2 regions of the Priestia sp. SIMBA_032 genome follow, and region 2 is predicted to be linked to the other one. Evidence: predicted binding sites of a transcription regulator. Region 2 holds the regulator's gene; the other holds the start of a gene.
What was found. Region 2 encodes Rex, which represses fermentation and respiration genes when NADH is low (regulators of the CRP and FNR family bind a similar motif). Its sites were predicted from a motif close to TTGTGAAATATTTCACAA; they were not measured.
Positions count from the first base shown of each region.

Region 1: the regulator Rex is predicted to act here: its motif matches at 9,217-9,234, upstream of SB717_RS29035 (anion permease).

Region 1 covers NZ_JAWRXD010000023.1:1,078-16,391, reverse strand. The annotation lists gene SB717_RS29070 (tRNA dihydrouridine synthase) at 1-743, opposite strand, end outside; gene SB717_RS29065 (PhoX family protein) at 1,137-3,035, opposite strand; gene SB717_RS29060 (PepSY domain-containing protein) at 3,417-4,259, shown strand; gene SB717_RS29055 (sensor histidine kinase) at 4,300-5,745, opposite strand; gene SB717_RS29050 (response regulator transcription factor) at 5,742-6,425, opposite strand; gene SB717_RS29045 (PepSY domain-containing protein) at 6,659-7,696, shown strand; gene SB717_RS29040 (class I SAM-dependent rRNA methyltransferase) at 7,883-9,082, shown strand; gene SB717_RS29035 (anion permease) at 9,361-10,794, shown strand; gene SB717_RS29030 (alpha-amylase) at 10,822-12,273, opposite strand; gene SB717_RS29025 (response regulator transcription factor) at 12,524-13,213, shown strand; gene SB717_RS29020 (sensor histidine kinase) at 13,191-15,314, shown strand, end outside.
Region 2 covers NZ_JAWRXD010000039.1:1,034-16,347, reverse strand. The annotation lists gene guaA (glutamine-hydrolyzing GMP synthase) at 1-1,089, opposite strand, end outside; purine riboswitch at 1,213-1,314, opposite strand; gene SB717_RS32020 (transglutaminase TgpA family protein) at 1,354-3,543, opposite strand; gene SB717_RS32015 (DUF58 domain-containing protein) at 3,540-4,730, opposite strand; gene SB717_RS32010 (AAA family ATPase) at 4,741-5,691, opposite strand; gene groL (chaperonin GroEL) at 5,850-7,481, opposite strand; gene groES (co-chaperone GroES) at 7,549-7,833, opposite strand; gene SB717_RS31995 (CPBP family intramembrane glutamic endopeptidase) at 8,133-8,861, shown strand; gene SB717_RS31990 (YdiK family protein) at 8,858-9,085, shown strand; gene tatC (twin-arginine translocase subunit TatC) at 9,111-9,866, opposite strand; gene SB717_RS31980 (twin-arginine translocase TatA/TatE family subunit) at 9,882-10,067, opposite strand; gene SB717_RS31975 (redox-sensing transcriptional repressor Rex) at 10,121-10,759, opposite strand; gene SB717_RS31970 (ABC-F family ATP-binding cassette domain-containing protein) at 11,218-13,152, shown strand; gene tsaD (tRNA (adenosine(37)-N6)-threonylcarbamoyltransferase complex transferase subunit TsaD) at 13,409-14,425, opposite strand; gene rimI (ribosomal protein S18-alanine N-acetyltransferase) at 14,422-14,871, opposite strand; gene tsaB (tRNA (adenosine(37)-N6)-threonylcarbamoyltransferase complex dimerization subunit type 1 TsaB) at 14,886-15,314, opposite strand, start outside.

The DNA.
Region 1 (15,314 bases), on a different contig from region 2:
TCTTTCTTTTCTTTTTCAAACGCAAACGGATTATGGAAAATTCCGCGTCCAATCATGATTCCATCAACGCCGTACTTCTCCGCAAGCTCAAGACCTTTTTGGCGGTCAGGAATATCACCGTTAATTGTTAGTAGTGTATGAGGCGCAATTTCGTCACGAAGCTTCTTGATCTCCGGAATTAACTCCCAGTGCGCGTCAACATCGCTCATTTCTTTTTTCGTACGAAGGTGAATAGAAAGGTTCACGATATCCTGTTCTAGAATGTGCTTCAGCCATTCGTACCACTCGTCAACTTGCGTATAGCCAAGACGAGTCTTTACGCTTACTGGAAGCCCTCCAGCTTTGGCTGCCTGGATAATCTCAGCCGCAGTATCTGGACGACGGATCAGACCAGAACCTTTTCCGTTTCCTGCAACGTTCTGTACAGGGCAGCCCATATTAATATCAATGCCGCGAAAGCCCATTTCGGCCATGCCGATACTCATTTGACGGAAGTATTCAGGTTTATCTCCCCAAATATGCGCAACGATTGGCTGTTCATCATCTGTAAACGTCAAACGTCCTTTTACGCTATCTTTTCCTTTCGGATGGCAGTAGCTTTCCGTGTTCGTAAACTCTGTAAAAAATACGTCAGGTCGTGCTGCTTCAGTCACAACATGGCGAAAAACGACATCCGTCACAGCTTCCATCGGTGCCAAAATAAAAAACGGACGCGGCAACTCATGCCAAAAATTATCTTTCATCTTATATCTAAACCCTTTCTTTTAGGGAAAACATATTCCCAAAATTAAAAAGTGTAATTTCTTTTATAAGGTTGAATGCTAGTATAAACTTCAACCAATATATACTTTAATGGTATGGAACGAAAAGTGCAAGGGAACGAGACATTTTGTTTGGCTGGAAATACTTATTGAAACGAATTCTATATCTAGTATTAGTGGGGTATAAGCGAGCCTGAAGGGATATACCGGATACTTACCAATAAATATGCTAACGCGTTTGGGGCTAGGCACTTTCTTTAAGGATATTATAAAGTATTCACCATAATTATGGCCATGATAAACGGTTTTATCAATAACTTCTACTATATAAAAACCACGTCTGTCACTGCACAACAGACGTGGCTTCATTACGTATTAATGCTTTTTGTAAGGAGCGCCGTCCTTAGAAGGCAGTCCAGAAATGTATCCGACACCACCAGTTTCTTGAATGCCGATGCTTTCTTTCATTGCATTAGCTAACTCTTCTTTATCAACGGCGGTAATATTTTTGTCGCTGATGTTCTCGCCCGGGTGCTGATAGTTGCTTAGTACGTAGCGAGAGTTTTTAATGTTTTCTACTGCACGAAGTCCTGTTGCTTCTGCTCCCACTGGAACTGAAAGGATGCGTGATAGTTTTTTTGTTTTTACATTATAAGCCCATACAAAGTTGTTTGTGTGCAGTGAGCTGTCTTCTCCGATAAACAGTGTATTTAAGTCATTTGAATACGTAAGGTTATCAGGGTTGGCAATTTTATTTGGATCCGCTGTATTACCGTATGCATCTGCTTTTTCTAGGTCTTGTCCAATCAGTAGCCCTTCCATGCTTGCAGGAACGTAGCGGCTGTTAATCTTGCCTTTTGCTTGGTCTTTTTGATGCGATCCTAAATTCAGCTGATAGGTCACACCAGACTCTAATTTTGGAAGCTGGATATCATCTTGTACAGCGCCAGATTCTTTTAGCATGGCACTATTTTGATAAGAAATAGCCATATACGCTTTTTTGTCTTTTTTGTTAACCGTTAGTCCTTCCATCTTGTTGAATTCAGACGTGGCACCTAGAATCGCACCGTATCTGCGTGATTCTAAAAAGGCAGCTGCTTTTTCCATGCCAGGCTTTACTTTTAAATATTCAACTTTTTTACTTGCGGCGGTTTTGACTGCTTTAAATCCTTTTGTAGGCTGATCAGCTGTTTCAAAAATATCACTAAATTTTATGCCTTTTTCGATTATTGTTTTCACTTCATTGTCTGTTGCATGGCCAAGCTTAATCCACTGAAGGTCGCCTTTACCTCCATTTTTTGTGCTCGTTTGTTTAAACTTTGCAGCATATAGCGTTCCTGCTGAGAAGTCTTTTTCCTTATCTGCTACATACATAAACATTATAGTATTAAATCCATCGTCTCCAAAAAGAGCGGTTTTATTATCTGGAAGTACCTGCATCATTTCATGTGAAAAACGACCTGTGCTGTAATGTTTTACGACGGACGCATTGCCGCTTTCGTCTACTGAAATTTCTGGAATCCAGCCATAGTAGTAAGGATTTGCTTTTGACGTGTCACCGAAATAAAGTTTGGCGAAGTTCGTGACGTCTTTATAAGAGCTGGATGAAGGGTCTTCAAAAGCACGTGCATCGGGCTCGTATTCTTCTGAACCAAGGTGAGTACCCCAATCCGTTGTAGAGCCATTACACGGCGTCCACAAACCATTTACATTAGAAAAATCAATTTTTTTAGCATGGTTGACGGTTAGTTTTCCTGTTTTATCATCTTGATCAACTTGTGTAAGCGTCATGGAAGCAGGAAGACCGGAAATTTCTTTTCCAGCATTATTAACAGATTCATATTCATAATGTGAAATAATATAAGACTTACCGTTAATGGTGATAAAGCTGTTTGAATCTGGTGCATCTGATACGTATGGTGATGGCTGATCAGGGACGCTTTGGTCGATAATTGGATCGCCGTTTGCATCGATTGGTGTACCTGCTGCGATTAATTCCCCTTTATTATCGACAATTTTATCTTTTGAAAGAAAGAGCTGGTTATAGTTAAGCGGCGTTTCTTCCACACTTCCATCTTTATACGTTACTTTTACAGATGCCTCTGTATACGTTTTAACCATATTTTCAATTGTAGTAGGTGCTTTCATTGGCTGAAACTCGACGCTTTTGATTTGTTTTGGGTGTTGAACTGGATGATGCTCTGCTGCAAAAGCAGAAGCAGCGTTAGAAGCTAAGAGAGTGAGAGATAGTCCAAGAGATACTCGTTTTTTCATGGTTGATAACCTCCAAATCGTATTCATACACTTATTAAATCATTTGATTGTTGAGGAAATATAAAGAGAAGTATTGTATTTGTTGAGCTGTTGTTAAGAACGTTGAACATTTATATGACAAGTTTAACTAGAAGTTATTCAGCTATCTTTCAGAATTTGTTCAGGTAGCATTCAGCTGGGCTTCATAGTGAATTCATGTTCCGCTCTTACAATAAACACATAGCTAAAGAGGACAAGAAGCGCTTTGGCTCGTACAGCAACAGTGAAAGGTATTTTAGCAGAAAAAAACGTTACTCCAATGGCGCTATTTTGATAAATGACCGCTGCTAAAACCTTTAGCTTGAGCTGTAAATACATTGAAAATTACGCGGAGGTATAATCATGATTGGAAAAGTATTAGCAGGAAAAGCAGTAGTAGCAAAAGCCGTGGGAGGTGCCACAATTGGAACAGCTATCGCTCTTGGATCAATGACAAGTGCATTTGCTTCAGACGGCCAGCACATTACTTCAACAAAAGCGTCGGCTCATACCGAAGCGGCAACATATACACAAGCTCAAGCAAAAACAATTGCCTTAAAGAACTGCGGAGGAACGGTTCAATCGGTTTCTTTTGAAAATAATGCCTATACGTTTTTAATTCACGGACAAGATAATCAAGATCACCACGTAAAAGTAAATGCACACAGCGGAAAAGTGGTAAAGGTTGAAAAACTATCTTTTTCTCGAAGTGAGGCACAAGCAGTAGCGTTGAAAAACTGTGGAGGAACAGTTAAGTCAGTAGGCTTCAATGATGGAGTGTATACGTTCTTAATTCATGGGAAAGATAGCCGCGATCATCACGTGAAAGTGAACGCACAAAGTGGAAAAGTGATTCAAATTCAAAGCGCTGCATTTACAAAAGCACAGGTTCAAACGATCGCATTAAAAAATTGCAGCGGAACGATTCAGTCTAGTTCATATGCAAAAGGTGTATACACATTTTTAATTCACGGAATAGATAACAAAGATCACCATGTGAAAATAAACGCTGAAACAGGAAAAGTAATCAAAGTCGAAGCGGTAAAGTTTACGCAAGAACAAGCTAAACAAGCTGCTCTTCAACAGCACAAAGGAACAGTTCAATCTGTTTCATTCAGTGAACAAGCGTACACGTTTGTAATCAAAGGAACAGACAATATAAAACATACTGTGAAAATCAGCCCTCAAACAGGAAAAGTATGCTGATTTGATAAAAAAGACGATTGCTTCACGGCAATCGTCTTTTTTACGTCAAGGGCAATACGATTTCAAAAGCAGTTCCTGCATTCAATTTGCTTTCTACACGTATTTTTCCCCCGTGCAGCTCTATAATAGATGCGCTGATGGCCAAGCCTAAGCCCGCTCCTCCATATGCTCGAGAGCGTGAAGCATCAGCTTTGTAAAATCGTTCAAATAAATGAGGAAGGTGCTCTTGAGGAATGCCGTGACCGTTATCTTGTATTGTTAATGAAAGCTCTTTCTCATTTGTTTTCCCTATCACTTGAATAACTCCTGTATTTGGGTTTGTATGCTGTACCGCATTGGAAAATAAGTTTAAAATAACTTGTTTAAATTGATCTTTGTTAATTTCTGATGGTAAACGGCTTGGGAAGTTGAATAAAACGTTTCTGTTCCCAGCCAATAGCATTAATTGAGGTTTCATATCTAAAATCAATTCATCTACAAAACAGCACTCTTTTTGAAACCGGGGAAGTTGATCAAGCTGAGCAAGAAGCAGAAGATCCTGAATCAGTTTGCGCAGCCTTTTAGACTCCTCATACATACTTTTTAATGCGTCGTTTAACTGTTCAGGATTACTGCTAGCCCCTCTTAGTAAAACTTCTAAAAAGCCATGAATGGATGTAAGGGGCGTTCGCAGTTCATGAGAAGCGTCCGCAACAAAACGTCGCATTTGTTCTTTGGCCTCTGTTTCAGCTTTAAATGCTTTTTCAAGACGCTCAAGCATTTCGTTAATAGAAAGAGAAAGACGGTCCATTTCAATTTGTCCTTGATTAACGGGTAAGCGGTCATGTAAGCTTCCGGCATTTATATGCTCCACTTTTTTAGTAGTAGTAAATAAAGGGATTAACGTCCGTTTTAAAAAAGAAGAAAAAACAAAAAAAGCAATGGTCATTGCAGTAAGTGAAAGCATTAAAAAGATCATCATTTGTCTGATTAACAAATCTCTCAGTGATTCTGTTGGAGTATTGATTTGGATAACGCCCTGTATTTCTCCATCAAAGACAATGGGTTTTAAAACAATGACTTGCTCTTGATGATCATCGATTTTTTTGACGGTGCTCATCGTGTTTTCCGGCTGGTTGATGTTTTTCATTACTTGTTTGTATGTAGATGCGGAAAGCCTAGGAAAGTATGAGTGATGTGGATCCTTAGCCAACCTTAAAAAGGTAATCTTTTGATTAATAAAGGTAATATTAACACCTGGGAAATAAACCATTGGTCTTGATTTTTTTACATTCTGGCTTGTTTCAATATCATGCTTCCAGACATCATCAGGAATCAAGTGAATTTGATCCTCGATGCTTCTAATTTTGTTTGTGTAGATAAATTGCTTCATGAACACGTATTGAAACAAGCCTATCAGTATCAGTAAGCTCAAAATAACAAGCAAACTTCTGACTAAGAGCTGAAGGCGAAGAGAGTTCAGCGGAAAGAACCGTTTGTACCTCATGAAATATCAATCCGATACCCTACACCGCGAAGCGTTCGAATAACGGTTCGGCTATGGTCCTGTAATTTTTCTCTCAGTGATCGAATGTATACTTCTACAATGTTTTCTTCTCCTCCAAAATCATATCCCCACACTCGATCTAAAATGGTGGATTTACTTAGTACGAGACCGTGATTAATAACCAAGAATTTTAAGAGTGCATATTCAGTAGGGGATAAATCAAGTATGTGATTAAGGTATTTAATTTCTTTGCGGCGGTCATCAATTTTAAATGGACCGATTGATACTTCGTCTAATAAGTTGGGAAATTGATTGCGGATTCTAGCTTGAATGCGCGCAAGAAGTTCTTCAAAACTGAAAGGTTTGACCATATAATCATCTGCTCCGATGGTCAGCCCCTTTACTCGATCGTCTACTTGATCTTTTGCTGTTAGCATGATGACAGCTATATTCCCCATTTTCTTCAACAAGCGGCATACTTCAAATCCATCCATTCCCGGAAGCATAACATCTACAATAGCGATATGAGGCTTGAATTCTTTGGCTATATTAATTCCTTCAATTCCGTCTTGGGCAGCTTTGATATCAAATCCTTCATTCGTTAAACCTAAAGATAAAAACTGTAAAATAGTTGGTTCGTCATCTATAAGCAAGACTTTAATTCCTTTTAGTTGATCCATCATGGTGAAAACTCCTTTGCTCCTCTACTTTCTATTATGCTTTTTTATCTGAAACAGCACTGAATAATAGCTGAAAGCAAGCTGAAAAATAGTAGCTATTCTTATATCTTCAGCTAACTTTAAGCTTCTATTCGTCTTATTCTCAGAAATCTTTTGCATAATGAACGGCGTAGTAGATAAAACACCATAAATTGGACGGAAAGTCTAATGGTGAAAGAGGAGGAAATTTAAAGATGATTAAATGGGCAAAAGTATTGTCTACATCTGCTTTAGGAACTGCAATTGCATTTAGCTCTATTACAACGAGTCACGCTGCAGAAATGAAGACAGCGAAGGCAGAGACAACTGAACATGTGAGTATCTCGCAAGCTCAGGCGAAAGGTATTGCTTTGCAAGATTGCGACGGGACGGTCACATCTACGGAATTTAAGCAGGAATCAAGTGTGTATGTAATTACCATTGTAACGAATAACCTGGAGCAAAGAATCGTAGAAGTAAGTGCGAGCACTGGAAAAGTAGTAAAGAAGCAAGAAGTGAAGTTATGGACACAACCTCAAGTGAAAGAATCCATTTCTAAGCAGTATAAAGGCGTTATTCAATCCATTACATTTAACAAAGACACGCGTGAATATACGTTAACCGTAGTATATGGCAAAGTAGAATATACGCTCACCGTAGATGGTCTAACGGGGAAAGTCATTCATGAAAATAAAAAAGAGCTGCAGCTAATGCTAGAGCAAAAAATAAAAGAAGCAGCTGTCAAACAGTATAGTGGTTACGTATATAGTCTAGAGTTTAAAGAATCCGCTAGTCAGTATATCGCAGTGATTCTTAAAGATGGCACTCAATATACCGTAACGTTAGATGCTTTCACCGGAAAAGTAGTTAATACTTCTCAGCAAGAAGTGAAGCTATTAACGAGACAAGATGCAAAAGATCTTGCATTGGCTACATATGCAGGTAAGGTGAAAATGGTAGAATATGATCAAAACACAGCGATTTTCACAGTGAAAATAATCAAAGATAATACGGAATACACAGTCAGAATCGATGCGGTTTCGGGTAAAATCACATATGTAAAACAAGATAAGCTTCAGCCGTTAACGGAGAACGCTGTAAAAGTTCTTGCTTTAAAACATCAAGAAGGAAAAGTGGAGCATATTGAGCTTACAACGGAAAACTCAATAACTGTATACGTAGTAACGATGGTGAGCGGAAGCAAGCAGCAGACGCTTAAGTTCGATGCTTATACGGGACAAGAGTGTTCATAACTTTTTATCTTAAAATATACATTTCATTTTTCATTCATATCAAGCAGAGGATGCTTCAAAGCACCCTCTGCTTTTCTATTTTGCAACTGGAAACATTAACGGCTATCTATGTTAAGATAAATGTAGAGTATTCTCGTAAAATGGATAAAACTAGAATGAACTAAATTAAATAGATAGGGTGTACACATGAGAAAAGAAGTACAAGTTATAGCCAAAGAAGCTTTTATTAAAAAAGTGAACAAAGGTTATCCACTCATTGAAAAAGATGCGCTTGTTGATGGTCATAAACTTCAAGAAGAAGGCGTTATTATTAACTTAGTCACTCCGAAGAATCAATTTTTGGCCAAAGGCTATTATGGGAAGCAAAACAAAGGCTACGGCTGGATTCTGACGAAGAAGAAAAGTGAACAAATTGACGCGGCGTTTTTTGCACGGAAAATTCAGCAAGCGATTGCCTCTCGTCAAGATTTTTATGCGTCTGAAGATACAACTGCTTTTCGCGTATTTAATAGTGAAGGTGACGGAATTGGCGGCTTAATTATTGATTATTATGATGGATATTACGTCATGAGCTGGTATAGTGAAGGTATTTATCAATTTAAAGAATATGTCATTGAAGCCTTAAAATCTGCGCCTAACTTTAAAGGGCTATACCAGAAAAAACGTTTTAACGTAAAAGGGCAGTATATTGAAGAAGATGATTTTGTAGCAGGGGATAAAGGTGAGTTCCCTCTTATTGTAAAAGAAAACGGTATTCGTTTTGCTGTTTACTTAAATGACGGAGCGATGGTTGGGGTCTTTTTAGATCAGCGAGACGTCCGTAAAACGATTCGAGATAAATATGCAAAAGGAAAGACCATTCTAAACATGTTTTCGTATACAGGCGCATTTTCAGTGGCGGCTGCTCTTGGAGGAGCTGCGAAAACAACAAGCGTCGACTTGGCCAATCGCAGCTTGGCAAAAACAATTGAGCAATTTAGTGTAAATGGAATTGATCACGAAGCACAGGACATTATCGTAGAAGATGTTTTCAAGTATTTTAAATATGCGGTCAAAAAGAACATGACCTTCGATCTTGTGGTGCTAGATCCGCCGAGTTTTGCCAAGTCGAAAAAGCATACGTTTAGCGCGGCAAAAGACTACAAAGATTTATTAAAAGAAGCCATTGCTCTTACAAAGCCAAACGGTGTCATTGTAGCATCTACGAACGCAAGCAATTTTGATATGAAAAAATTCCATTCGTTTATTGAAAAAGCTTTTAATGAAAAAGGGGAACAGTACAAAATGATGGAGCAGTTCGCTCTTCCAGCTGATTTTAAAACAATAAAAGAATTTAAGTCAGGTAATTATCTCAAAGTCGTGTTTATTCAAAAAGTAAATCGCTAAATGCAAGGCTGCATGATGAACTCATGCAGCTTATTTATTGTGATGAAATAACGCTTACAAGCTATTTTGAAGGGAATAAAGTGAAGGTGAAAGATAAATATTGTCAATATGTATGATAAAATAATAAAGGAATTATGCTCAACACTTCACAATTTTACAATATCATCCTTAGGAAACGTATTTTTACAATTGTTTTATTTTAAAAGGGATAAGTATTGGGTACGAAGTGGAAAGAGCATACTACTACTATTATTTAAAAACATGAAAGGAGAAAGATTATGGCTGAAACAACAAAAAAGCCTGCCGGTGAAGTGAAATTTATTCCTTTATTAATTTGTCTGGCAATCGGACTTATTTTATGGTTTATTACACCTCCGTCCGGACTTGATGTAAAGGCTTGGCACTTATTCGCTATTTTTGTGGCTACTATCGTAGGGCTTATCATTAAACCATTGCCATTAGGCAGTGTAGCTATTTTATCTTTAACCATTATTGTATTAACTAATACATTAACACTTGAACAATCGCTCAGCGGTTTTCAAAATACGACGATTTGGCTAATCGTTATTGCATTCTTTATTTCTAGAGGCTTTATTAAGACTGGTCTAGGAACAAGGGTTGCCTATATCTTTGTTCGTTTGTTCGGTAAAAAGACGTTGGGACTATCGTATTCTCTTATCGTAAGTGATTTACTTTTATCACCTGCAATGCCGTCTAATACAGCACGAGCTGGAGGAATTATTCTTCCAATCATTCGGTCTTTATCTGAAACATACGGATCGAGAACTGGAGACGGTACGGAGCGCAGAGTGGGTGCTTTCTTAACAAAAGTATCGTTTCAAGGAGATATGATTACATCCGCTATGTTCGTAACCGCAATGGCGGCCAATCCTCTTGCTGTTAAAATGACGGAACAAATTACAGGCAAGACTATTTCATGGGTTGGCTGGGCAGCGGCTGCAATTGTACCTGGAATTATTAGTTTAATTGTTATTCCGCTTGTTATTTATAAGCTGTATCCGCCAGAATTAAAAGAAACACCGGAAGCATCTGAAATTGCAGTAAAAAAATTAAATGAGATGGGTCCGCTAAAGAAAGAAGAATGGTACATGATTGGCGTATTTTTACTTCTTCTTGTGCTGTGGATTTTTGGCGCTAATTTAAATATTAATGCAACAACAACTGCTTTTATTGGTCTATGTACGCTGCTTTTAACGCAAGTATTAAGCTGGTCGGACATCAAAAAAGAACAGGGAGCATGGGATACATTAGTTTGGTTTGCTGTTTTGGTTATGATGGCAACTTTCTTAAATGATCTAGGCATGATTCCTTGGTTCAGTGACCTGATGAAAGGCACTGTTAGTCATATGTCTTGGATGACCGCGTTAATTGTACTAGCTATTGCGTATTTTTATTCTCACTACTTTTTTGCGAGTAATACGGCTCACGTCAGCGCTATGTACGCAGCATTTTTATCTGTTATCGTGGCCGCTGGTGCGCCTCCTTTACTGTCAGCATTAATTTTAGCGTTCTTTAGCAATTTATTTGGCTGTTTAACTCACTACGGCAGTGGACCGGCACCCGTGTTCTTCGGTAGTGGATATGTAACACAGCAAAAATGGTGGTCGCTCGGCTTTTTAATTTCAATTATTCATATTATCATTTGGATTGGAATTGGTGGCTTGTGGTGGAAACTGCTAGGTCTATGGTAAAAAAACAGTGGCGCAGGCCACTGTTTTTTATGCTTCAGCCCAAACGGATACAGAGCCGCCATTTACAGGGAACTGTCCGTAGCCATCTTCTTCAATCACAACTTGGTCCTCTCGGTTGTTTGTGAAGTCAATCCAGGTTTGTCCGCTTCGGTGTTCGCCGACGAACATTCTCTTTTCGCCATCTTCGCCGTTTGACATCACCACAGCGCATCCTGACTTCTCAAATTCCTCTACACCATGCCTTACCCACCCAATGGTATTCGGGTGGTCAAAATAATCGTCTTGCTGTCCGTATGCTTTGTCATAGCGTACATGCAAGAGAGCGGAAATATCTTTTTCTTTTCCCTCAATTGGGTGCTCTCCGCCTATTCCAAAATAGTCTCCGTAAAACACACAAGGATAGCCGTCTTCACGAAGTAAAATTAGAGCGTAAGCACTTTGTTTGAACCAATCTTCTACCCAAGATTCTAAAGATTCATTTGGCTGAGAGTCATGGTTATCTACAAATGTGACAACATTCAACGGGTGAGTCTTGACTAATGTATCATCAAAAATCGTGGTTAAATCAAAATCTCTTCCTTGCTGAGAGGCTTCATGTAGTTTATAGTGCAGCGATACGTCAAACAAATCGATTTGGTAATCAATCACGTCTAGGAATTCCTGACAGGCTGTTAACTCTGGATTCCAAAACTCTCCCACAAAATAAAAGGGCTTTTCTTGAGAAGAGGACAATTCGTGGGCAAACTCTTTAATAAAATCGTGGTTAATATGTTTAATGGCATCTAATCGATAACCGTCACACTGCAGAGTGTCTGCTAACCATTTTCCCCATTTGATCATTTCTTCTCGAACTTCAGGATGATCGTAATCAATATTCGCAAACATTAAATAATCGTAGTTGCCAAACTCTTGATCCACATTTTCGTTCCAGCTTTTGTTTTCTCCGGCAATACGAAAAACGCCTTCTTTTCCATTTTTATCATCGTAATCAGTGCCGTTAAAATGATTAAAGTTCCATTTGAAAGAAGAATATTGATCGCCGCGCCCTTCAAATGTAAACTTTGTCCACCCTTCAATTTCAAAAGGTTCAGAAATTTCTTCTGTTCGGTTCATGGGGTCTACTTCAATGACGTGGAACGTTTCTTTTTCATCTGCTGCAGCTTTATGGTTCATTACAATATCCACATAAACATTAATTCCATGATTATGACAGGCATCAATCGCTTCATGCAGCTCTTGCTTGGTTCCATACTTTGTACGAACGGTTCCTTTTTGATCAAATTCGCCAAGATCGTATAAGTCGTAAACGCCGTAGCCATTATCCTCTGATGAAACACCTTTTGTAACCGGGGGAATCCACACGGAATCAATTCCTTGTTCTTTTAGTTGAGGAGCGAGCTCTTTGAGGCGTTTCCAATGCTCGCCATCAGCTGGCACATGCCATTCGAAAAATTGCATAATTGTATGATTCCGTTCCAAGTTAAATCATCCTCCTTTTAAATAAAAAGATATAATCGCTCACGGATAGTTCTTTAGAATCAAATGAGGAATTGATTATATTTTTTCTTTTAACGTTCCTGTTATCCTTATTCTTTAAACCTTTTTCAACATATGAAGCTTAAGAAAATCTTAAGATTTCCCCTTCTTTTTTCTTAAGAAATGCAGTTTACAATAAAACCCATAAACGAAATGACCCATGATATACTTTTGAAAGGAGTGTGAGAAATCAATGAACGAATATGTGGTTTTAGTCGTAGACGATGAGCAAGAAATCCGTAATGGCATTGCTATTTATTTAAAAAATGAAGGTATTAAAGTCTTTACGGCCAAAGATGGAATCGAAGCCATAGAGATACTAAATAAAGAAAAAGTTCACTTAATTATTCTTGATATTATGATGCCAAGACAAGATGGCATTTCAACGACGTTTAAAATCCGAGAACAAAAAAATATCCCGATTATTATGCTGAGCGCTAAAAGCGAAGATGCAGATAAAGTGCTCGGTCTGCAGGTAGGAGCAGATGATTATGTGACAAAGCCTTTTAATCCATTAGAACTGATAGCGAGAGTTAAATCACAGTTAAGAAGATATGTGACATTAGGTACATATGAGGAAACAAAGACGATTGATATCCGAGGTCTCGTACTTGATATTGAGGCTAAGTCCGTCACTCTTGATGGGGTGTTTATTAAGCTGACTCCCATTGAGTATAAAATTGTAGAGTTATTAATGAAAAATGCAGGGAGAGTTTTTTCCATACATGATATTTATGAACGCGTATGGAATGAACCAGGCTACAATGCAGAAAACACAGTAGCGGTACACATTAGAAAAATAAGAGAAAAAATTGAGATTGAACCAAAAAATCCGAGGTATGTAAAGGTTGTGTGGGGACTTGGATACAAAATGGAAAAGTAGCGTCATTTCAGCTATAGGGATTATCTTGTTTTTATTTGGTTTAGGAGCAACTATTTCTTCAATTAGTAACGTGCATAATCTATTAAAAACAAACTATTTACAAAAAAGCAGCTATGTAAAATCAGAAGACTTCAAAAAGCAAATAAGTCGTTTTACAAATGATCTCTACCTTTTAGAATTGACAAAAAAAGATAAGAATACCGTTAATGCAAATAAGATAACAGAAGAAGAGATTGAGTCGTATCGATATAAGGAAGGAACATTAACAGAACAAATAAAAAACGTGCACGATAAATATGAAGAAAAAATAGAAGACGCTAAGCAGGCAAAGAGCAAAAACGTTGAGGCTGCCTATGTAAAGCAGCGGGATCTAGAAGTTAAAAACATTCAAAAAAAGTTTCAAGATGATCAACTTGTTCGAGAAGAAATAGCGAAAAACAAAGAACGCGAAATGAAGAAAATTTATGCTGAAGCTTTTAATCAACAAAAACCATTATCTCAATATAAAAAAGACATCATGTATTATTTAAAAGATAGAAATACAAAAAAAATATATACGAACATCCAAAACGCAAGCAAAGAAGATGTTAATCAATTAGTAAAACAGAAAAATATATTGTATAAACATACTTATTCAGCTCAATCACCGCTTGTGTTTCAACCGAATGCATATGATAATTCATCGTTAAGTAGTGAGGCAGACTCAGAGATTCCAATTCGGTATTTAAAGCAGAAGTTTACGGGTATAATTGCTGTTCCTGAAAAAGAAGCTTTCAGTAGTTCTTTATTTGATGAGTATAACTATTATCATCACCAAAATGTAGTATTTTTCGTGTATGCATTGTCAGGGATAATAGCTCTGTTAATAGTTTACTTTATTTATAAAAAAACAATAACCGGACGTTTAAAAGAAATAGCAAGACAAACTGCAGTACAAAGGATTTATAAAAAAGTACCTTTAGATATTTGTATAATGGTTTTTCTTTTGTACTCACTCTTTACATTAAGTCTCATTCTGAACGGCTATCCAACTTCTTTATTAGAATCATATAAGCATGTTGCTACGTTCTTCTTTTACATGATAGCGATATCCATAGCTATTTGCCTATGGACACTTCAAGTATTTCTACTGTTTCAGCGTATGCACACACTAGATAATATAAAAGGAGAATATAAAAGAACGTGTGTTTATCAAGTAATTGATTTTTTACAATCTATTTTTATTATCAGACATATTGGCATGCATATAATGGTTGTAGTGCTGCTTTTAGTGTTTGCCGTGTTTGCTGTTGCAGCTTTATTGACTAGTGGATCTATGTTTGCAGAACAAGTATCTATACTATACTTAGCTGTTGGAAGTGTTGTAGGAGTGGTTACTTTGATACTGCTTATACTACGAATTAATTATTTAAATAAAATTATTATTTCAATTGATCAAATCGCCGCAGCTGAGTGGACAGAGCCGTTACCTATCAAAGGAAAATCAGCTTTGACTCAAGCAGCGATAAATATAAATCATATTCAGCAGCAAGTTCAAACATCTCAGCATGTTCAAGTTAAAAGTGAACGCTTGAAAACAGAGTTAATTACCAACGTCAGTCACGATTTGAGAACACCATTGACTTCTATTATGACATATACAGCGTTGTTAAAGTCGCAGGATCTTAATTCGGACGAACAACGTGCTTACGTTGAAATTATTGACCGTAAATCAAAACGTTTACAGACACTTATTGATGATTTATTTGAAGTGTCAAAAATGGCAAGTGGAAATGTAGAATTGCATAAAGACAAAATTGATATTAACCAGCTTCTTCATCAGGCTTTAGCTGAATATAATGAAGCAATTGAAGATTCAACTCTGCAATTGCGTATTCAATCTCTCGAAAAGCCGATATTTGCTACTGTAGATGGTCAAAAATTATGGAGAGTATTTGACAATTTGATAGAGAATATATTGAAATATTCACTTGAACAAACGCGTGTCTATATTTCTGTTCAAGAAATAAACGAACAAGTGAAACTAACGTTTAAAAATGTAAGTAAATATGAATTAAATGAGCAGGCAGATGAGCTGTTTGAACGATTTAAAAGAGGGGAC
Region 2 (15,314 bases):
TAGCGTGTTTAATGGTTCGATTAGTTTGAACTGCATATCTTCCGGTAATCCACCTACGTTGTGGTGAGATTTAATCGTTTGAGCTGTAGCTGTCCCACTCTCAATAATATCTGTGTATAGCGTACCTTGAGCTAGGAAATCAAACCCTTTTAATTTAGCAGCTTCGTCATCGAATACATAAATAAATTCATTACCGATGATTTTACGCTTTTGTTCAGGATCTGATACGCCGTTTAATTTTTCTAAGAAGCGATCTTTTGCATCGATTTTAATTACGTTCATATTAAAGCCTTCGCTAAATGTTTCCATTACGCTTTCCGCTTCACCTTTACGTAATAAACCGTGATCTACGAACATACATGTTAACTGATCACCAATTGCTTTGTGAATTAATACAGCTACTACTGAAGAGTCTACTCCGCCGCTAAGTGCGCAAAGTACTTTTCTATCTCCAACTGTTTCACGGATTTTATCCATTTCAACTTCAATGAAGTTCTCAATTGACCAGTTTGCTTCAGCATGACATACTTCAAACACGAAGTTCTTTAAGATATGGTTACCATGCACTGAATGGCGAACTTCTGGATGGAACTGCACTCCGTACATATTCTTTTCTTTGTTACTCATTGCGGCAATTGGACAAGATGGGCTAGTTGCGTCCACTTCAAAACCAGCTGGTGTTTCTACAACTAAATCACCGTGACTCATCCAAACAACTTGTTCTTTTGGCAACTCATGGTACATTAATGAATCGTTTTGTACGTTAATCGCTGCTTTACCATATTCACGATGGCTAGCACCTTCTACCTTCCCGCCAAAATGATGAGTCATTAATTGCATTCCATAACAAATACCTAAAACAGGAATACCTAATTCAAAAATGTTTTCATCGCAGTGAAATGCGTTTTCACCGTACACACTGTTTGGGCCTCCAGAGAAAATAATTCCCTTTGGATTTAATGCTTTAATCTCTTCTGCTGTAATTGTGTGCGGATGCAATTCACTATATACTCCGAACTCGCGAATGCGACGCGTAATCAGTTGGTTATATTGACTACCAAAATCTAATACAACAATCATGCCTTCCATCTTGTTCACCTCTCCGAATGTGTAAATAATCACTTGTTATTATGCCCTAAAATATAAAAAAAACTAGACTTCTCCCTCAAAAAACAAAGGCAGAAGTCTAGTTGAGCACGACGTTTATCGTCAAATAGACTGTTCTGCCTTCATAGTCAGATCGTTTAAGGTGACCCGGTAGAGACTCTCGAACCATATTATCGAGGATATATGAAGGTATACGAAACATTTATAGTAAGTTCGACAATATTCTATCAATCCGTGAAACAATGGTCAAGAACTCGTTTTTTTGATTAAATTTTCCCACAATTCAATCGACTCTTTCCATTCTTTTATGGAATCTGCATTTCGATACAAAACCCGCTCGTATTTTTCCGTTAATTGTAGCATATTTACCGTATTTAATTTTTCGTCTACTTCTCTTGCAAAGTCGCGCAGCGTTTGACTTTCTTGCCGCTTTAGTCCATTTGCAGCGAGTCTTTTAAGTAAAAAAGCATACGCTGATTGAAAGGTTTCCACACTCTCTTTCTTTTTATAAAAAGAGATATAAAAAGGTAAAAACCATTTAAATCGATTGAGATATATTACTATTAACATAACTACCATCAGTCCGTAGAAAAACACTTTCCACTTCATAGACAGCTTAGCATTTTGAAGAGAAGCTGTTTTTTCTTTCGCTCTTTCTTCTTGTGCCGGAAGCTCTTTTTCCTTAGGCTGCTCCTTCACCTGCATTTCTTGTTTCTCTTCTTCCCTTTGACTATTTTCACTAGAGTTGTTAGGTTTATCTACAAAATCATAAGGATTAGAAAAACTTTTTGTTGGTTCAAAAGGTACCCAACCCGCTCCTGGAAAATAGACTTCGACCCAAGCATGAGCATTATTTTGTGTGATTTCATAGGTTGTCCACTTACTACTTCCTGAAATAACGGTGGCATCACCTTCTGTATAGCCCTTTACCCACCGAGCAGGAATATCTAATGAACGAAGCAGCACGACCATAGAAGTAGAGAAGTTATCGCAGTACCCTCTTTTTGTATCAAATAAAAATTGATCCACATAATCTTTATTTTTCGTAGGAATTGGAACATTTTCAGTATCATATACATATGGATTTGATCGGAAGTATTCTTCAACGGCTTTCGCTTTTTCATAACGATTGTTCTTATTTTTTGTTACCTCACGAGCTAAATCCTTTACTCGTTTCGGCAAGTTAGCAGGAAGTTGTGTATACCTTGCTATAAATTCGTTATTATTCTCTAGACTCTCTGCCTTTTTTTCCTCTGCTTGCTGAAGAAGTCCAATATCAAATACGGGATATTTATACGTCAGCTCATACGATTGAACAGTAACAAGCTTGTCATTTTGATAAGGATATAATTTTTCATTTGTCGGTGTAACATCGGTTTGAATGCCATTTTTTAAGGTTAGCGACAGCAGTTGAGGAACATGCATAAGATGAACAGAAGGCTGCGAATAGGTAACTTCCGCTTTTCTTACTTGTCCTGCTGCATTTGCGTCATATTGAGGGAGTAAGTTTTCATTTCCTTTGAAAGGCACTTTTTCTTCCTCTTTAGAAAGCTCCCACCCCTTACCTGTATAAACATCCTTCGTTTCAATACGCCAATAGTGCTCATCCTCTACTTTGGCTGTAAACACAACCGTATCATCATTAACAAACGATCCTCCCAATTTAGAATCGTCCATATCATAGCCAATTCGTTGACCGCTTGCAGATTCTCCTTGTCCTTGATTTGTTGTATGCGCTGTGATAAAAGGTACGGGATCTGGCCACTGTGGCCCTGGTTTAGGAGCGAGATAAGCCAGCACAATGACGATAGCTAAAAAGCTGCCTAGAAAAAGAAACGATCGTTTTCTATTTTCTAAACGCTCAGTGCTCGCAGCTTTTATACGTTCAGGATTTATGCGAAGCATGGCTACTAATAAAAATCCGATAATCATTACGCGAATAATAGCAGCTCCCGCATCGTAAGTAGAAAAGGTATCCAACACAGTAATATACAAAATGGTTAAGAAGAAAAAGAAGAAAATTCTTTTTTGATAAAAGATCCAATATCGAATTAAATAAGCCATAATCCAAAGCAACACAAAAAATAAAGTGCTCCTCATTTCAAATGATAAATTCGCTATATCCCACTGCATAATACTTTGTACATCCGACTGAAGAATTTCCAGCAGTCTCGGAAGCCAGTCTGAAGAAAAGAAGGCCCCTTGAAAATAAAGATTGTGAAGTGAAAACAAAATAAACAACATGCTCCCTAACGTCATCAAGATAAACGGCAAGCGAAACGTTAAGCTCAAAAAGCAGTAAGCAACAAACAGGATAAAGTATTGAATTTGATTGGTATCCGTTACTTCGTTTAAAGGGAGAAGCCATTCCACTAATAAAAAGAAAGCTCCCGCGTACAATAAGATATTTTTTACATACCAAGCTGATTTATTCACTTATTTCCGCCCTCACTTCCTTTAGATGATAGAGAAAGTGGAATATTAATGACTTCAATCGTTAAAGCAGAAGATTGTATTCCATTTACAATAACGGCCTCTTCGTCACTAAGCCCTGCTCCTGCATCTTTAACAACAATTAGTGACGCCTTAGCATGGAAACTCAGCTTAGATTGAACCTGCCCAATAAGAGTCCCGGTAACTTGACTGACAATGACCATAAAAGAATGCTGCTTTTGAATGGCAATATTCTTAAATTCTGTTTCGAATGTTCGATTGCTACTAGGCTGTGCACGTGCTAAGTGATGCAACAGGTTATCAGTCTCCTTTTGTTCAGAGGTTTTTGGCGAAAAAAAGGCATCTCCAGCTAAAAGAAAATCGACTTTTTTACGCTTGGTTTCTTCATGAATGAGCATGGATGCTAGAAAGCTCATTCGCTCTTCAAAATATAGAGGACTCATAACATCTGCAATGATAATCATGCTTCGTTCATGATAATGACCGAACTCTTTAGAAATCAACGTAGCTTTACGGGCCGTCGCCTTCCAATCAATAGACCCTAATCGGTCACCCGGCTGATATTCTCTAATGCCTGTCACTAACGTAGTAGATTGATTTCCCGTCGAAACTTCATTTTTCCCTTCTTCTATTCCCGCTAAAAGAAACGGGATATCTACCTCATGAATTTGAGGATAAACGATAAATCGCTGCTGCAGCGGATAATACGCCTTCTTTTTTACAATTCCTAACAAATCACTCATTTCAATCGAAATCGTAAAAAATTCATATTCTCCTCTTTCTACAAACGATCTTTCATACGGAATAACGGCGTTTCGTTGAAAAAGCGGATAAATTGTTCTTTCTTCTTGATCTAAAAAGTTACTTTCCTCTTTCACCGCTGCCATATAAACAGGAAAAGCCGAGGAGCGTGTAATGTGAATATCATACGAAAGATGGTCTCCAGCGAATCGAGGCTGTAGCTTCATGTCACGAGTAACATTCCACTTCTTCAACGGATAAAGCAAAACGGCTACCCCATATAACCCAAAAGGTAAGAAGCTATAAAATAAAAACCAGCTGACAAAGCCTCCTTGAAACATAGCGTAAGAAAACGTAGCAGCAAAGATGCAGAATAAAACGAACCAGTCTCTACATTTATTCCATATCACTTTTATATACTGTTTCATAAAGTACCTCTTACCTTTTAACAGGTACTTTCGTGTCAGCCATAATTTGCTTCATCACATCACCCGCTGTTAAGCCGCTGTACTGGGTATCAGATCTTAGCGTTAATCGATGTACACACACATACGAAGCAAGCTCTTGAACATCATCAGGAAGACAGTAATCTCTTCCCTTCACTAAAGCATATGCTTGAACGGCCTTCATAAAGGAAACCGTTCCACGAGGACTGATACCTAACGAAACATGTGGATGAGAGCGCGTTTTGCGAATGATTTCGATGATATAGTGCTTGATCGTATCATCTACATAAATACTGCTTACAGCTTTTTGAGCCTGTACTAATTCTGGAACGCTCATAACGGGTTTGACATCTTCAAGGTTAACTTGAGTCGATACGCCATTTAAAATTTGAAGCTCCTCTTCTTGCGTAGGATACCCCATGCTTAGTTTGAATGAAAAACGATCCAGCTGCGCTTCCGGCAAATGATAGGTCCCATCAAAATCAACAGGATTTTGAGTAGCCATCACAAAAAAAGGCGCTGGAATTTCCCGGGTGATACCATCGGTTGTTACATGATGCTCAGCCATTGCTTCTAAAAGCGCCGATTGTGTTTTAGGAGAAGTCCTGTTAATCTCATCAGCGAGCACAATGTGGCTCATGATAGGACCTGGACGAAAATGAAATTCCATGTCTCTTGGACTGTAAATAGAAACACCTGTTACATCGGACGGCAGCAAATCAGGCGTGAATTGAATTCGTTTAAATTCTGCATCAATCGATTTGGCCAGTGCCTTCACGAGCATCGTTTTCCCCACACCCGGCACATCTTCAAGCAAAATATGCCCCTTTGCAAGCAAAGCAACCAGACTCAACGTAGATACATGACGCTTTCCAATTACAATTTGATCGATGTTTTCTAATACTTGATTTAATTTATTATTAATATGATCGAGCTGAATCAACGAAGCTCCCCCTTAAAACTCAGTTAAGCCTTGAGTTTAGTATGTTTTCCAATAAACATAGTACTATCTTAACAAATTTTAAAAAAATCTGAAAATATTAACGCACGCAAAAAAGCGACCAAGTGAGTACTTGGTCGCTTTTTCAGAGAGGGCAATGATTACATCATGCCGCCCATTCCACCCATGCCGCCCATGTCAGGCATTGCAGGTGCTCCGCCTTCTTCTGGCTTGTCAGCAACAACTGCTTCAGTTGTTAAGAACATAGCCGCTACAGAAGAAGCATTTTGAAGAGCTGAACGCGTTACTTTTGTTGGGTCAACGATACCAGTGTCTAGCATATTTACCCACTCGCCAGTTGCAGCGTTGAATCCAGTTCCAACTGCTTCGCCTTTTAGACGCTCAACGATTACTGATCCTTCTAAACCAGCGTTGTGAGCGATTTGACGTACAGGCTCTTCAATCGCACGTAATACGATGTTGATACCTGTAGCAGTGTCACCGTCAGCTTCGATGCTTGCTACTTTATTATAGATATTTACTAATGCAGTACCACCACCAGCTACGATACCTTCTTCAACCGCAGCACGCGTAGAGTTTAATGCATCTTCAATACGTAATTTACGTTCTTTTAACTCAGTTTCAGTTGCCGCACCAACTTTAATTACAGCTACGCCACCAGCAAGTTTTGCTAAGCGCTCTTGTAATTTTTCACGGTCAAACTCTGAAGTTGTTTCTTCAAGCTGAGCTTTGATTTGGTTTACGCGTGCTAGGATATCTTCTGCATTTCCTGCACCGTTTACAACTGTTGTATTTTCTTTTGTTACAACAATTTTAGAAGCGCGACCTAATTGATCGATGCCTGCTGTTTTTAAGTCAAGACCAAGCTCTTCAGTGATTACTTCTCCGCCTGTTAAGATCGCAACGTCTTGTAGCATTGCTTTACGACGATCACCAAAACCAGGAGCTTTAACAGCTACAGCTGTAAATGTACCACGAAGTTTGTTCACAACTAATGTTGCTAAAGCTTCGCCTTCTACATCTTCAGCGATGATTAATAGAGGCTTGCCTTGTTGAACAACTTGCTCTAATACCGGTAAGATTTCTTGAATGTTACCGATTTTTTTGTCTGTGATTAAGATGTATGGATCATCTAATACAGCTTCCATTTTATCTGAATCAGTTACCATGTAAGGAGATGCATATCCACGGTCAAACTGCATACCTTCTACCACTTCTAATTCAGTTGTGAAACCTTTTGATTCTTCAAGTGTGATAACGCCGTCGTTACCAACGCGCTCCATTGCTTCAGCGATTAGTTGACCTACTTCTTCGTCAGCTGCTGAGATAGCCGCTACTTGAGCAATTGAATCTTTACCTTGAATTGGTTTAGAGATTGCTTTTAGTTCTTCAACCGCTACAGCTACTGCTTTTTCCATACCTTTACGGATACCCATTGGGTTAGCACCAGCCGTTACGTTTTTAAGACCTTCTCTGATCATTGCTTGCGCTAAAACTGTTGCAGTAGTTGTACCGTCACCAGCAACGTCGTTTGTTTTGCTAGCAACTTCCGCTACTAATTTAGCACCCATATTTTCAAATGCGTCTTCTAATTCGATTTCTTTTGCAATTGTTACACCATCATTTGTAATAAGCGGTGAACCGAATTTCTTTTCTAATACAACGTTACGACCTTTTGGTCCAAGCGTTACTTTTACAGCATTTGCTAATGTATCTACACCACGTAGCATTGCGCGACGTGCTTCTTCGCTAAATTTAATGTCTTTTGCCATGTTCTTTGACCTCCTCAAGATGTTCTTAATAATCTATTTTTTACGTATGATAAGTTTGTGGTTAAAATTAGCCGATTACAGCTAAAATATCGCTTTCGCGTAAAATTAAGTATTCAGTACCTTCGTATTTCACTTCAGTACCCGCATATTTTGAGAAGATGATACGATCGCCCGCAGCTACTTCTAAAGCTACACGCTCACCGCTTTCTAATACTCGACCTGTACCAACAGCAACAATTTTACCCTCTTGTGGCTTTTCTTTTGCACTGTCCGGTAACACGATACCGCTTGCTGTTTTTTCCTCAGATTTTACAAGTTCAATCACTACGCGATCACCTAATGGCTTTAACAAGTGAAACAACCTCCTCAAATAATATGTTTACATTTTTATTAGCACTCAACCTCAACGAGTGCTAACACAATTATTATATTAAAACAAAGTGGGTTTTTTTTGCAAGTATTAAACAAAAAAAATTTAAAATTTACGACAACTACATATAATAGTCTTAGATTTCGACGATTTTGAGAAATAAAGCATTCTTTTCTCTGTTCAATAATATGTATGTTACAATACGAGCAAGAAGAAATTGCTAACTTTACAGTACTTCTTCGACATATATACATAAAAACCTTTTAAAGGAGTATAGAAGATTGGAAAAACGTTATTGGTATGTTATCCTCACCTACATCCTTATGCAGTTTTCAGGAGTTGTTGGTATACCGCTGTTAAAATTAACAGGAATGTTTGATCAATATCCAGTTCGAACAGCGAATGTCATGCTTTTGACTTATTGGACCATCATTAGCTTTATCCTTGGTTTACTTATTGTCTTACTGCTGCTGCGCCGTGATATGTCCATGCGTATAGAACATGCGGGAACAACGGTAACTGTGGTCTGGTCAGTCCTTGGGGTGTTCCTGGCTATGGCTGGTCAAGCTGTAGCAGGTATGATTGAGCACGCTCTTGGCATTACCCAAGTATCTGAAAACACACAAAATATTGTTAATCTTGTTAAAGCAACACCGTTCCTTATTGTCGTTACGTCTGTTATTGGACCAATACTAGAAGAGATTATTTTCCGAAAGATTATTTTCGGCTCTCTTCACAAACGATACAATTTCTTTATCTCTGCATTTATTAGTTCCCTTATTTTCGCTGCGGTACACTGGGATTTTAAACATTTACTTGTGTATACAGCTATGGGATTTGTATTTGCATTCCTTTATGCAAGAACGAGACTAATTGTTGTACCTATTATTGCTCACGTGTTGATGAATACAATCGTTATTTTATCTCAAACTATTTTTGCAGATAAAATTATAGAAATGCAAAAACAAGCAGAACAAATGCAGTTTATTTTTGGAGGCATGTTTTTATGAAGAATATCCCTTTAACACGAGGGTTTATTTATATTATTATGGGGGTTTTATTTACTTACTTGGCAATTCAAAATGCTCAGGAAACCGTTTGGAATTTCCCCACAATCTTATTTGCACTCGTAGCCGCATTTGATTTCAGGTTTGCGGTTCGCATCTTTATCTTGCACTACAAAATTAAAAAATTGCAGCAGCAATATAAAAATCAAGATGATTCATCTAAATAAAAAAACCACTGTTTCAGTGGTTTTTTTACATACTAACATCTTCTCTTTCTTGCTCTGCCCTTGCCTTTAACACTTTGCGATACGAAATGCGGGAAATAATGATGCTGATTTCATACAAAATTAAGAGCGGCACTGTCACCATCATGTGCGAGAGCAATTCCGGTGGTGTAATAAGTGCGGCAATAACTAGCAGTACGAAATAGGCATATTTTCGAATTTGAGATAAAAACATAGGCGTTATAATTCCTAATCTCGTCAAAAACATTACGACGACAGGAAGCTGAAACAACAGGCCAAAAGGCAGTGTGAGCTGCATTAAAAAAGAAAAGTATTCACTAATGCCAATCACTTGGTTTACATTCAGCTCATCAGAAACGCGCGTCATAAAATCGACGACAAATGGAAACAACACAAAATAAGAAAAAGAGACACCGCCTATAAAGAGAAAAATGGAAACAGGAATATATCCAAGCGTTACCTTACGCTCTTTTTCATATAAACCAGGACTAATAAATGCCCAAAGTTGATACAGTGTAACAGGAGCTGCAAGTACACAGCCGATAATAACAGCAAATTGCATATAAATCTTAACTGGATCTGTTAGCCTAAATGCATTCATCGTTAAATTTTTTGCCTCATCAGCATGCTGTAAATAGACAATGACCTTATCTGCTATAAAAAAGCCGCCAATTGTGGCAATCACAAAGAAAAATAAAACAATTAAAATGCGTTTTCGCAGCTCTCCTATATGATCATATATTGACATTTCTTGTTCGGTCATACTATGATCACCCTTTTACTCTTTGTCATCTACTTGACGCTGTTTATCTTTTTCACGATCTTCTGATGCACCGCTAGCGGCATGCTTAAACTCTCTAAGCGTTTGGCCCACTGATCTTCCTAGCTCCGGTAACCGTTTCGGTCCAAAAATAAGCAGTGCTACAATAGCAATAACAATCCAACTGCCTGCTCCAATCCCCATATTCCCACTCTCCTTATTAATTTAGACTTAAGGAAATCGTAACACAGTCCGTCTTATTCAACAGGATAATTTTTCAAAAAGTAGACGAGCGACTGTAATTCTACAGCAAGATCAATATGATGAAGTCGAATCTCATCCGGTACGTTTAAGCGTGCAGGAGTAAAGTTTAAAATCCCTTTAATTCCGCAACTCACTAAACGATCGGTAATTTGCTGAGCAACAGTGGCAGGAACGGTTAAAATCGCTACTGAGATGTCATCACTCATATAATCTTCCAATTGGTCAAGATGATAGACCGGCACGTCGCCTACTTTCGTACCGACTTTATCTTCTATCACATCAAAAGCGCACTCAATTTTAGTGTTATTATTTTTAATAAAATTATAATTTAAAAAGGCCGTTCCTAGATTCCCTACGCCAATCAGTGCTACTTTCGTTACTTCATCTTGGTCTAACGTTTTACGGAAAAATGTAAGTAAATAATTTACATTATAGCCGTATCCCTTTTTTCCTAATGCACCAAAGTAAGAAAAGTCCCGACGAATAGTAGCAGAATCCACTTTCACTGCCTCACTTAACTCTGCTGACGACACACGCTGTTTACCAGAAGCATGCAAATTTTTCAAAAAACGATAATAAAGCGGCAATCGTTTAGCCGTTGCTTGTGGTATTTTTAATTGTTCAGTGTTCACGTTGTACCCCCTCAGTTCATGTATGTCATTACTAACATTTTTAAGTCATATTGCATTACCTTTCACAAAGCATCAACCGCTTTGAGGTAGCGCTTCCAATTCTCTCTCTTTTCTCTTGTTTTATATATACTCCGCTTCACACCTCGACGGCTTTTGTCTATCCAGCACTACTTAAAGTCGATAGCTAGAACGAAGCAATTAGCCCTTCAAAGGATCCGTTTGGTAGTCATGACGGATTTTTTACATCCATCATATATAAGTTCAGAGATGCACTTATCTCTTATTTTAACATAGTATCCTGTATAAAATGTGCAGGTAAAATCATTTTATTTCATGAATCAAAACATTCGCTTCATCATTTGTCCTTGTCCCTCTGCAAATTACAAACGCTTGTAGGAAGAACTTGTAGTTAAAAATATGTTAAAATACACTATGGATATACTACTAGAGGTGAAAAAATGATTATTCTACAATTGAACGGTATTACAAAATACTATGGGGCAGAACCCATTTTATCGAATATAAAGTTAGAAGTACAATCAAAAGACCGCATTGCCCTAGTGGGACGAAACGGTGCTGGTAAATCAACTTTATTAAAAATTATTGCTGAGCAGCTTTCCTATGACAGCGGAGAAATTATTAAACCTAAGGGTGTTTCCATTGATTATATGGGACAAGATACAGTTCTTGAGTCAACACTCTCCATATGGGAAGAAATGATGACTGTCTTTGCTCCATTAAAGAAGATGGAAAAAGAATTACGTACGCTTGAAACGAAGATGGGTGATCCAGACATTTTTAATGATTCAGTTCAATACGAAAAACTAACCAAAGAGTACGATCAGCTTCAAGTAACGTTTAAAGATTTAGGCGGCTATCAATATGAAGCAGATACCCGATCTATTCTTCACGGTTTCCGTTTTTCAAACTTTGACTACAGCACCCCTATTTCCTCCTTGAGCGGTGGACAAAAAACGCGCTTGGCTCTTGCAAAACTGCTTTTAACAAAGCCTGATTTGCTTATTCTGGATGAGCCTACCAACCACTTAGATATTGAAACTTTAGCATGGCTGGAACAGTTTCTGCAAGGGTATGAAGGAGCTATTTTAATTGTTTCACACGATCGTTACTTCCTTGATAAAGTCGTAAATCAAGTGTATGAAGTCACACAAAAAACAACGGTCAAGTACACAGGCAACTACTCTAAATACCTTGTACAAAAAGCAGAGCGATATGAAAAAGAATTGCGTCAGTACGAAAAACAGCAGGATGAAGTCGCAAAATTGAATGACTTTATTCAGCGAAACATCGCCCGCGCATCGACTACAAAACGTGCGCAAAGCAGACGTAAACAGCTCGATCGAATGGAGTTAATAAATCGACCTAACGAAGGCGAAAAATCAGCTAGTTTTTCGTTTGAAATTGAGCGCCAAAGCGGAAATGAAGTCTTAAATCTCGAAGATGTGTCTATCGGATATGATGAAAACAACTATGTCGTCCAGCAGGCAAACCTTCGCATTAAAAAAGGTGAAAGCCTCGCGTTGGTTGGCCCTAATGGCGTTGGGAAATCAACTTTATTAAAAGGTATTGTGGATAAACTCAGCTTCAAGACTGGAACTATTTCTTTTGGCTCAAATGTAATGGTTGGTTATTACGACCAAGAGCAAGCCAATTTAACGTCTAATAAAACCGTTTTAAATGAGCTTTGGGATGACTACCCATCCAAACCTGAAAAAGAAATCCGTACAGCGCTTGGAAACTTTCTGTTTTCAGGTGATGATGTACTGAAAATCGTTTCGACGCTTAGCGGTGGTGAAAAAGCACGTTTGGCTCTTGCGAAACTTATGCTTCAAAAAGCTAACTTCTTAATTTTGGATGAACCTACTAACCACCTTGATTTAGATAGCAAACAAGTACTAGAGAATGCGTTAATTGATTACCCGGGGACTCTATTATTTGTTTCACATGACCGTTATTTTATTAATCGTATTGCAAACAAAATAGCAGAGCTATCTCCTGAAGGGGTAGAAGAATTTCTTGGAGATTATGACTATTATGTAGAAAAGAAAGCAGAAATAGAGGAAATCAAAGAATTAGAAAATATAAAAGCAAACGAAGAACGCACGGTAAAAGTAGATAAACAGTCCTATAAACAAGATAAAGAACAAAAGAAATTGATGAGACAGCGAACGCGCCGCATTGAAGAAATTGAAACTGAAGTAAACAAATTAGAAGCCGCACAAGCAGAGAATGAAGAACTTCTTTGTGACCCTGAAATTTATCAAAACCACGAAGAAGTATCAAGATTAAACGGTGAAAACGAAAAAATTTCTTCACAGTTATCCACATTAATGGAAGAGTGGGAAGAATTACAGCTTCTTCTAGAAGAATAGTCTATATTTTTTTCGTATTTATTCATCCTATTTACTTGTTCGTGCGCTTTAGAACAAGCTTTATCCACTCTGTGAATAAATAGTGGATATCTGTCTGATTTTCATAATTAAAACTTGTTGATAACAGGTCCGTGTACTGAGTGCACGGACTTTTCCACATAATTATCCACAGTTAATTCTAAATTTATTGAATATTGTTGATAAATTATTTTTATCCACAAAAAAAGACGAATGAGAACTAAATCTCATTCGTCTCTTACTCTTCCAAGTCTAAACCGGGGTTTGCGTTTAATGACATATCTGAACGTTTTCCTTGAGCAAATCGTACACTTGCTGCTGCTCCAATCATTGCGGCATTATCCGTGCATAGAGATAGCGGCGGGATAATAAGTGCAATGTTTGATAATGGTGCAAATGCCTCTTCTAGCGCTGCTCTAAGTCCTTTATTAGCAGCAACTCCTCCTGCTACTAACACTTGCTTAACGTTATATTCCTTTGCAGCTTTAACGGTTTTAGTTACTAACACATCAATAACACTCGCTTGAAAGCTAGCAGCAAGTGTTTGTGGAAGAATTTCTTCACCTTTTTGCTTCGCGTTGTGGACAGTGTTAATAACTGCTGATTTTAACCCACTGAAACTAAAATCATAGGATCCTTCTTCTAGCCAAGCACGCGGCAAATCAATTAATGGCTCTCCTTCATGTGCAAGGCGGTCAATATGCGGTCCGCCTGGATATGGAAGGTTTAACGTGCGGGCTACTTTATCGTAAGCTTCTCCTGCTGCATCATCTCTCGTTTCACCAATCACTTTAAACTGACCGTGACTTTCCATGTATACAAGCTCCGTATGCCCTCCAGATACAACTAACGATAAAAGCGGGAATTCTAATTTTTTGATTAGCTGGTTTGCATAAATATGTCCTGCAATATGATGAACACCAATTAATGGCTTTTGATGTGCAAATGCTAGCGCTTTGGCTGCATTTACGCCAATAAGAAGTGCTCCCACAAGCCCTGGTCCTTCCGTTACAGCTATTGCATCAATATCTGCAAACGTCAAGTTCGCTTGATTTAAAGTTTCTTCAACTACCACCGTAATTTGTTCCACATGATGACGGGATGCAATCTCCGGTACGACACCGCCAAATCGTTTATGACTTTCTATTTGAGAGGCCACCACATTGGCTACAATTTCATGACCGTTTCGGATCACGGCTGCTGCTGTCTCATCACAGCTTGTTTCTAATGCTAAAATTAATTGATTTTCACTCATAAATTCACCCACATAACTAATGCATCCTCATTGTTATCAGAATAATAATTCTTACGAATACCTCCAGGTTTAAAACCTAGCTTTTGATACAATGATTGTGCAATATGATTAGATACCCTAACTTCTAATGTCATTGACGTAGCACCTAGTTTTCGAAGAACGTCCATCACGTTGCGCAGCAGCAATTCACCGAGTCCCTTACCTCGGTAGTCTGGCAATAGCGCAATGTTGGTTACATGTGCTTCGTCAATAACAATCCACGTTCCGCAATACCCAATAATATTTTCTCCTTCTTCCATTACAATGTAAGTTGAAAACTGATTATTGGTTAACTCATTTTGAAACGCTTCTGAACTCCAAGGTGTCGTAAAAGACTTCTCTTCAATTTTCACTACTTGATCAATATCTTTAACTTCCATTAAACGAAACTTAATTGTTAGTTTCATGTTTATACCTTCTTTTATCCTTTTTGCTGTGAAGCAAGCCAGTTGGCTTCGGCTTCAGCTAAACGAATGTAGTTCGGAACAAAAGTATGCACAGACTGCGGCTCTTTCTTCATTCCTAAGAAAGCCAATTCACTTGGTCTTGGATTAAACTGCTGAACATGGGCAAATACGGCTTGTTCACCCAACACTTCTTTTAACGCCTCTTCATGCATAGAAAGATCATTGCCTATGAATAAAATAGGTTTGTTGTATGACTTTAAATGTTCCGCCCAGTCTTTATTAATAACAAGTCGATCACTTTCAACTTCTAGAAGACCTCGTTCGTTATTCCATTCATATAGTCCTGTATAAAGCTGTTGACGACGCGCATCAAATAACGGAGCAATATATCCATCAAAATAGCGACCGTTTGCTGCTAGTGCCTCAAGGCTAGATACACCTAT